Linked DNA regions of Frondihabitans sp. PAMC 28766. The main gene of each other region encodes a partner of the protein of the gene in region 2 in a complex. Links are inferred from orthologs where the notes say so. Each region holds a gene or a part of one and is shown on either strand. Other genes may lie near its edges.

The links.
Region 1: rpmI (region 2) and AX769_RS12625 share a complex: the UniProt entries of both Escherichia coli proteins name them as parts of the 50S ribosomal subunit. The link is inferred for Frondihabitans sp. PAMC 28766 from one-to-one orthologs.

What each region holds. Positions count from the first base shown.
Region 1 is NZ_CP014513.1:2,619,801-2,622,850, forward strand. Bases 113-3,050 are described here. They hold AX769_RS12625 (type B 50S ribosomal protein L31), read right to left. Parts: upstream 1,742-3,050; coding sequence 1,484-1,741; downstream 113-1,483. Other genes in these bases: AX769_RS12620 (NtaA/DmoA family FMN-dependent monooxygenase), read left to right, coding at 113-1,379; AX769_RS12630 (ABC transporter ATP-binding protein), read right to left, coding at 1,989-2,771; glgA (glycogen synthase), read right to left, coding at 2,837-3,050. Also shown: more of AX769_RS12620, read left to right, coding at 21-112.
Region 2 is NZ_CP014513.1:2,262,203-2,268,160, forward strand. What follows is about bases 2,819-5,499. They hold rpmI (50S ribosomal protein L35), read left to right. Parts: upstream 2,819-3,902; coding sequence 3,903-4,097; downstream 4,098-5,499. Other genes in these bases: AX769_RS10945 (DUF1844 domain-containing protein), read right to left, coding at 2,819-2,957; infC (translation initiation factor IF-3), read left to right, coding at 3,209-3,835; rplT (50S ribosomal protein L20), read left to right, coding at 4,125-4,514. Outside these bases: imidazoleglycerol-phosphate dehydratase HisB, read left to right, coding at 1-235; imidazole glycerol phosphate synthase subunit HisH, read left to right, coding at 232-870; bifunctional 1-(5-phosphoribosyl)-5-((5-phosphoribosylamino)methylideneamino)imidazole-4-carboxamide isomerase/phosphoribosylanthranilate isomerase PriA, read left to right, coding at 905-1,651; AX769_RS10940 (SseB family protein), read left to right, coding at 1,651-2,475; more of AX769_RS10945, read right to left, coding at 2,589-2,818; AX769_RS10970 (hypothetical protein), read left to right, coding at 5,738-5,958.

The DNA of each region.
Region 1 (3,050 bases), 350 kb from region 2 along the record:
CCGACGAGAGGCCCGACACCGTGACCAAGCAGATCTTCCTCGGCGCTTTCGAGGAGCTCACGCCCAACTTCATCAGCAACGCGTGGCACCACGAGCGCGGTGACACCCGCGACTTCGCGAGTCTCGAGTACTGGCAGGACATGGCGCGACAGCTCGACGCCGCCGGCTTCGACTTCTTGTTCTTCGCCGAGGCCATCGGCTACCCGATGTCGGGCGACGACGTGCCCGAGGTCGTCATCCGCGAGGCCGTGCAGTTTCCCGTGCACGACCCGATGACGATCATCTCCGGTCTCGCGGCCACGGTCGATCGGCTCGGCTTCGTCGTGACCGCCTCGACGACGGCGCAGCAGCCGTACCTCAACGCCCGAGCCTTCACGACGCTCGACCACCTGACCAAAGGCCGCATCGCCTGGAACGTCGTCACGAGCGACAACCAGGTCGGGCTCGTCAAGCTGCTCGGCCAGCGCGAGGTCACTCCGCACGACGAGCGTTACCGCCGCGCGACGGAGTTCCTGGAGCTCTCGTTCACGCTCTGGGAGGGCGCCTGGGAGGACGACGCGATCGTCTACGACAAGGCCACGCGCACTTTCGCCGACCCGTCGAAGGTGCACCGCATCACGCACGACGGCGAGTACTTCCGGCTCGACGGCTACTACCCGGCCACACCGTCGGTGCAGCGCACTCCCCTGCTGCTGCAGGCCGGCACCTCGTCGGCCGGCCGCGCCTTCGCCGGCCGCTTCGCCGAGTGCGTCTTCATTCAGGATCGCGACGTCTCGGCAGCGAAGGCGACGGTCGCCGACCTGCGCGCTCGCGCCGTCGCCAACGGCCGAGCGACCGACTCGATCCGCGTGATGGACGCTGTCTCGATCGTCGTCGCCGACACCGAGGAGGAGGCCCTGGCTGCCCGCGCCTCCCTCGACGCGACACCGTCTCGCGAGGCCGCCGCGGCGCTCTTCATGGGCTGGAGCGGCGTCGACCTGATGAAGTTCGGCCTCGAGCAGACGCTCGCCGAAGTCACGACCGAGGTCGGCCAGTCGATGCTCGCGATGTTCCAGCAGGGCGACGAGAGCCCGACCGTCGCCGAGATCCTCGACAGGATCACGACGTCGATCGGTGGCCCGCGCCTCACCGGCACTCCCGAGCAGGTCGCGGACGAGATGCAGCGCTTCGTCGAGGAGGCCGACATCGACGGCTTCCTGATCGAGTACACGTACGGCGGGATGGACACGTACGCCGACTTCATCGACAAGGTGATGCCGATCCTGCGCTCTCGGGGTCTGCTGCCCGAGACGCCGCGGGGCGGCACGATGCGCGAGCGGTTGACGGGCGGGTCGTCGCGACTGCCGGCGTCGCATCCTGCGGCTGCCTACCGCCACTAGCCGGCTCTGGCGCGCTCTCGGCCCTGCAGCGGAGTCGGCTCTGCCGTGCACGCAGAAGCGCCCGCCACCAGACGGTGGCGGGCGCCCAGACGAAGCAGGTGCGACTACTTGGCGCTGCCGCCGAAGTTCTTGAAGCGCTGGTTGAACTTCTCGACGCGGCCGGCCGAGTCGAGGATGCGCTGCTTGCCCGTGTAGAACGGGTGCGAAGCAGACGAGATCTCGACGTCGATGACGGGGTACGTGACGCCGTCGAGCTCGATGGTCTTGTCGCTCGTCGCGGTCGAACGCGTGAGGAACGTCTCACCCGAGGCGAGGTCGCGGAACACGATCGGGTTGTAGTCGGGGTGAGTGTCGGTCTTCATGGAAGCATCCTAAAAAAAGTAGAGGCGCACTGGTTTTTGCCAGCACTATGGGGTGGCCGAGGGCCAGCCGTCAACATTACCAGACCGGAAGACTCCCGTCACGATCCGGCGCCGTGCCCTGTCGGCTCCGCGAGATGGCCTGTCCGACGCTCGGTGCCGCGTGATCCTGTCGGAGAGGCCATCTCGCGCCGAAGCACGACAGCGAGTCAGACGGCGCCTGCGCTCAGCGGAGCGGCCGCCCGACTGCTCAGACGGCGCGAGCCGTGTAGCGGCCCTCGGCCGACGCGACCGAGAGCCGCAGCCCGAAGGTCTCGCCGAGGGTCTCGGCGGTCAGCACGTCGGCGAGGGGGCCAGCGGCCTGCACCTCGCCGTGGGCGAGCAGCAGGGCGTGCGTGAACCCGCGTGGGATCTCCTCGACGTGGTGCGTCACCATCACGATGGCCGGTGCGCCTTCGCTCGAGGCGTAGCCGCCGAGCATCTGCAGCAGCTCTTCGCGGGCGCCGAGATCGAGCGACGCGGCGGGCTCGTCGAGCAGCAGTAGCTCGGGGTCGGTCATGACGGCGCGGGCGATCTGCACGCGCTTCTGCTCGCCGTCGCTGAGCTCGCCGAAGGGGCGCTCAGAGAGGTGGTCGAGCTTCCACTCGTCGAGCACGCGGTGCGCGCGGCGCACGTCGACGCCCTCGTACTCTTCGTTCCAGCGGCCCGTCACCGAGTAGGCGGCGGTCAGCACGACATCGACGACCTTCTCTTTCGGCGGAATGCGGCGCGCGATCGTCGTCGACGCGAAACCGAGGCGCGGGCGCAGCTCGAACAGGTCGGCGCTGCCGACGTCTTCGCCCAGGATCTGCACGCCGCCGGAGGACGGGTGGGTCTGGGCGGCGGCCATCTGCAGCACCGTGGTCTTGCCGGCGCCGTTCGGCCCGAGCACCACCCAGCGCTCGTCGGAGTCGACCGTCCACGAGACGTCGTTCACGATTCGCGAGCCATTCCGGACGACGGACACATCGGTGAGCTGCAGAACGGTGGGCATGTCTGAACTCTATTCCACGAGACCCGCCCACACGCCGCACGACAGCGGCCTGTGGAGAAGCAGGATCAGACGAGCGAGCGGTACACCTCGAGAGTGCGCTCGGCGATGCCGGCCCAGCTGAAATCGAGCTCGGCGCGGGCGCGGCCGGCGCGACCCATGAGAGCGGCGAGGCCGGGGTCGGCCACCGTCTCCGTCAGTGCCGCGGCGAGATCCTGCACGAACCCGTCGGGGTCCAGTGGTGTGCCGGTGCCGTCCGTCGCCTGCTCGATGGGCACCAGG
Region 2 (5,958 bases):
CGCGGGCTTCGAGTTCCACCTCATCGGCGGCCACTTCACCGGGTCGATGGTGCGGCACGTCTTCGAGGCCATCACCTTCAACGCCGGGCTGACGGTCCACGTCACCGTCCAGGGCGGCCGCGACCCGCACCACATCGCCGAGGCGGAGTTCAAGGCGTTCGCCCGCGCGCTGCGTGCCGCCGTCGAGCCCGACCCTCGCGTCACCGGTATCCCGTCGACGAAGGGCGCGCTGTGACAGCAGCACGACCCGACGTCGTCGTGCTCGACTATGGCTCGGGCAACGTCCACTCGGCGCTGAAGGCGCTCGAGCTGGCCGGCGCCGACGTCGAGCTGACTGCCGACCCCGACCGGGTGAAGGCGGCCGACGGCCTCTTCGTGCCGGGCGTCGGCGCCTTCTCCGCGGTGATGACCCAGCTGCAGTCCGTCCGCGGCGCCGAGAAGATCGACCGTCGGCTGGCCGGAGGCCGCCCCGTGCTGGGCATCTGCGTCGGCATGCAGGTCATGTTCGATCGCGGTGTCGAACGCGGCGCCACGATGGAGGGGCTTGGCGAGTGGCCCGGCACCGTCGACGAGCTGAAGGCCGACGTGCTGCCGCACATGGGCTGGAACACCGTCGAGGCGCCTTCCGACAGCGTCCTGTTCGAAGGCGTTCGCGACGAGCGGTTCTACTTCGTGCACTCATACGCCGCGCAGGAGTGGACGCTCGAGGTCACGGGTCGGCACCGCCCGCCTCGAGTCACGTGGGCGAACCACGGCGGCCCGTTCGTCGCCGCCGTCGAGAACGGCCCCCTCTGGGCGACACAGTTCCACCCCGAGAAGTCCGGGCAGCCCGGCATCCGCCTGCTGACCAACTGGCTGCAGACGCTGTAGCCCGCTCTCCGCCCCATTGCAACGAGAAAGCCACATGAGCGACAACACCACTCTCCCCGCCCTCACCCTTCTGCCCGCGGTCGACGTCGCCGACGGCAAGGCCGTGCGCCTGACCCAGGGCGAGGCGGGCACCGAGTCCGACTACGGCGATCCTGTCGACGCCGCCCTCGACTGGCAGCACCAGGGCGCCGAGTGGCTGCACCTCGTCGACCTCGACGCCGCGTTCGGGCGGGGCAGCAATCGCGAGGTCATCCGGCGCGTCATCGACCAGGTCGACGGGCTGAAGATCGAGCTGTCGGGCGGCATCCGCGACGACGCCTCGCTCGGCGAGGCGCTCGGCGCCGGCGTCACCCGCATCAATCTCGGCACGGCCGCGCTCGAGAACCCCGAATGGGCCGCAGAGGTCATCTCGCAGCACGGCGAGGCGATCGCCGTCGGCCTCGACGTGCGCGGCACCACCCTCGCCGCTCGCGGCTGGACGAAGGAGGGCGGCGACCTCTGGGAGGTGCTCGCCCGCCTCGAGGAGGCCGGCTGCTCGCGCTACGTCGTCACCGACGTCACCAAAGACGGCACGCTCAAGGGCCCGAACATCGACCTGCTGCGACAGGTGATGGAGCGCACCGACCGACCCGTCGTCGCCTCCGGCGGCATCTCGAGCCTCGACGACCTCGTCGCGCTGCGCGAGCTGGTACCGCTCGGGCTCGAAGGGGCGATCGTCGGCAAGGCGCTCTACGCGGGCGCGTTCACGCTGCCCGAGGCGCTTGGCGTCGCCGGCCGCTGATGGCCGACCAGCACGCCCACGACGAGCATTCGCACGCCTCGGCGCACACACCGCCGCCGGGCGCTCCGGCGGTGGACAGCGCCGGCCGCCCCTGGGCCGGCCGCACCTTCCAGGCGCACGACACCGCCTACGCCGGCGACGACGGCTCGGCCGACGCAGGCCTCGTCTTTGCGCTGACCGCCTTCCACGACGCTCAGGTCGGGGCGGACGCCGTCGTCGACGCGCTCCGCGGCACCCGCCTCCTGATCCCGCTCATGGCCCACGCCGGCGACGAGGGTCTGAACGAGCACGGGGTGCGCGTCGACAAGACGCAGGAACTCGCGATCGTCACAGTCGCAGGTCCCGGAGGCCGCGCCGTGCTGCCCGCGTTCTCGTCCGTCGACACGCTGCGCGCCTGGGATCCTGCCGCCCGCCCGGTGCCCGCCGACGCGCGCCGCATCGCGATCGCCGCAGCTTCCGAGCAGACCGAGCTGCTGGTGCTCGACCCCGGGTCGCCGACCGAGTTCGGCCTCCGCCGACCGGCCCTCTGGGCATTGGCGCAGGATCACGACTGGGTCCCGTCGTACGCCGACGACGAGGTGGGCGCCGCCTTCCTCGCCGGCGCGCAGGACGAGCCGTCGGTCGCCTCGGTGGGCATCGCGGCCGGCTCCACGACGGCGCGCCTGGACGGGCCCGAGATCGTCGTGCAGCTCGCACTGCGCCCGGGGCTCGATCGCTCGGCCCTCACGGCCCTGCTCGAGCGCGTGCAGCAGCGCTGGGCCGCCAGCGAAGTCGTCGCCACGCGCGTCGACAGCATGACCGTCAAGGTCGTCGCGGCGACTTGAGGCGGGCTGGCCGCCTCGCTGGTTGACGGGCCCAGTGATAGTCGACGGGCCCGGTCGTAGTTGACGGGCCCGGTGTCAGTCGACGGGCCCGGTCTTGGTTGACGGGCCCGGTGTCAGTTGACCGGCCCGGTGTACTTCTCGCCCGGGCCCTGGCCGATGGCGTCGGGGATGGGGGAGGCCTCGCGGAAGGCGAGCTGCAAGCTGCGCAGCCCGTCGCGGAGCGCGCGAGCGTGCACGTCGCCGACCTCGGGGGCCGCAGCAGTGACCAGCCCTGCCAGGGCCGTGATCAGCTTGCGCGCCTCGTCGAGGTCGAGCTGGGTCTCGGGGGAGTCGGCGAGCCCGACCTTGACGGCGCTCGCGCTGAGGAGGTGCACCGCCACCGTGTTGATGACCTCGACAGCGGGCACGTCGGCGATGTCGCGCGACGCGCCGACCTCGTCGATCCCGTCGCCGGTGGTGTCGTAGGGGCTTGTCTCGCTCATCGTCGGGCTTTCTGCTAAGGTTCTCTATGGCTATGGGCGTCCGCGCCCATGCAAAGTGGAGTCTCTCCCACCCGCAACCTCAGGTTACCGGGTCGTTCACACCCCGTCAGCCGTGTCTCTCGCAGCCACGATCGACAGCATCAAGGGTGTCGTGCAACGCGTTTGCGCGTGAACTCCTCTTTCAGCCCGCCAGGCCACCCGCCTGGCGTTGACAACAACAGCGTTTGCTGTAAATCCAAGAGGAGCCCCGCATCAGCGATCCCCGTACCAACGACCGCATCCGTGTCCCTGAGGTCCGACTCGTCGGGCCCGCCGGCGAACAGGTGGGCGTCGTCCCCATCGCCATGGCCCTGCGTCTCGCGCAGGAGGCCGACCTGGATCTGGTCGAAGTTGCACCGAACTCGAAGCCGCCCGTCGCAAAGATCATGGACTACGGCAAGTTCAAGTACGAGGCTGCGCAAAAGGCCAAAGAGGCCCGGCGCAACCAGGCGAACACGATCCTCAAAGAGGTCCGTTTCCGCCTGAAGATCGACACCCACGACTACCAGACCAAGCTCAAGCGTGCTGAGGGCTTCCTCCAGTCGGGCGACAAGGTCAAGGCCATGATCCTGTTCCGAGGCCGCGAGCAGTCGCGCCCCGAGCAGGGCGTACGCCTCCTCCAGCGCTTCGCCGAAGACGTCGCCGAGTGGGGCACTGTCGAGAACAACCCCACGATCGACGGCCGCAACATGGTCATGGTCATCGGCCCGCTGAAGAACAAGGCCGAGGCGAAAGCCGAAACAGAAGCTCGCAAGGCGGCCAACAAGCCGCCGAAGCACCCCACGGCCTCGGAGGCCCCCGTCTCCGAGGCGCAGCCCACCGAGGCCGCGGCCGAATAACTCCGCCCGCGCCTTGCGCCCACGGGCCCCGCACTCCTGCGGCGGCCAGAAGAAGAAAGCACACACTATGCCCAAGATGAAGACCCACTCCGGCTCGAAGAAGCGGTTCAAGGTCACTGGCACCGGCAAGATCATGAAGCAGCAGGCCGGCATGCGCCACAACCTCGAGGTCAAGTCTTCCAAGCGCAAGGCACGCCTGAACACCGACCAGGTGCTGTCCAAGGCCGACAGCAAAGTCATCAAGAAGCTTCTCGGCCGCTGAGCCCTGACACCTTAAGGAACTAGAAAAATGGCAAGAGTCAAAAGGGCGGTCAACGCCGCCAAGAAGCGTCGTGTGATCCTCGAGCGTGCCGAGGGCTACCGCGGCCAGCGTTCGCGTCTGTACCGCAAGGCCAAAGAGCAGGGCATCCACTCTTTCGTCTATTCGTACCGTGACCGCCGCGCCAAGAAGGGCGAGTTCCGTCGCCTCTGGATCCAGCGCATCAACGCCGCCTCGCGTGCCAACGGCCTGACCTACAACCGGCTCATCCAGGGTCTCGCCCTGGCCGGCGTCGAGGTCGACCGCCGTCTGCTCGCCGACCTCGCGGTCAACGAGCCCGCCACCTTTGCCGGCCTCGTCGCCACTGCGAAGGCCGCCCTTCCCGCCGACACGTCGGCCCCGAAGGTCGAAGCTGCGTAGTTCTTCTGAGCGCTGACGGCATGATGGTCCTGTGCCCAGCAACCAGATGATCGACAACCCGCGCTCGCCTCGTGTGCGCGCGGTGGCCAAGCTGGCCAAGAGAGACGCCCGGTCGCAGACCGGGCTCTTTCTGTTGGAAGGCCCGCAGTCGGTCTCCGAGGCCCTCACTTTCCGGCCCGAACTGGTCGTCGAGCTCTTCGCTACGCCCACCGCCCTCGAGCGCTACACCGAGCTGGCCCAGGCGGCGGTCGACGCGGGCGTCGATATCGAGTTCGTCAGTGAAGACGTCCTTGCGGCGATGGCCGACACGGTCACGCCCCAGGGCCTCGTCGCGGTGTGCCGCCAGTTCCCGACGAGCGTGAAGGACATCTTCGGTTCCTCCGACGCGTCGGAGGGGGGCCTCGCCTGATCGCCATCCTCGAAGAGGTGCGCGACCCGGGCAACGCCGGCACCATCATCCGCGCGGCCGACGCCGCCGGCGCCGATGCCGTCGTCATGACCGGCCGCAGTGTCGACCTGTACAACCCCAAGGTGGTCCGGGCCACCACGGGCTCCCTCTTCCACGTGCCCGTAGCCGTGGGCATCGAACTCGCCACGGTGCTCCGCCGCTGCTCCGAGGCGGGGGTGCAGGTGCTCGCCGCCGACGTCAAGGGCGGCGACCTGCTCGACGCCCGCCGCGAGGGCATCCTGGCGGCCCCCACGGCCTGGCTCTTCGGCAACGAGGCCCGCGGCCTCACCGACGAGAACCTCGCCCTCGCCGACCGCGCCGTCGTCGTGCCCATCTACGGCCACGCCGAGAGCATGAACCTCGCCACCGCCGCCAGCGTCTGCCTCTACGAGTCGGCCTTCGCCCAGCGCCCCTGACCCGGCCCGCCCCCCGCCCGCCCCCGCCCCCGCCCCCCGGTGCTGAGAGTGCGCAACTCGCGGCTCACCTTCGGCGAATGCCGCAAAGTGTGCACTCTCGATCACGCGTCCTCTCCTCCACAGGGCCCCCACGGGAGCCAGTTCTCCACAGATAACGAATTCATCGCTCGGGGCGTTTGACCGAGCTGCATTCTCGACGCATGCCCGGTTCCAGGCCTCGAGAACTCCCCGACCCCTTGCGCCAGGCGCCTTTCGCCGTCTCTGCCGCTCTTCGGCTCGAGGTGTCCGGCTCGCGGCTTCGAGCGCAGGATCTCAACCGGCCCTTCTTCGGGGTGCGCTCGGTTCGAGATACGACCACCGTGGCCGACTTGGCCCGAGCGTTCGCGACGTGGATGAAACCCGACCAGTTCTTCAGCCACCAGACCGCAGTGGAGCTCTGGTCGTTGCCGCTGCCTCGACGCCTGGAGTCGACAGAGATTCACGTCACGACGCCGGGAAGACAGCGCTCGTCGCGAGGAGTGGGTGTGGTAGGGCACCGGACCCAGAGGCTGTCACACCTTCACCACGTTTGCGGCTTGCG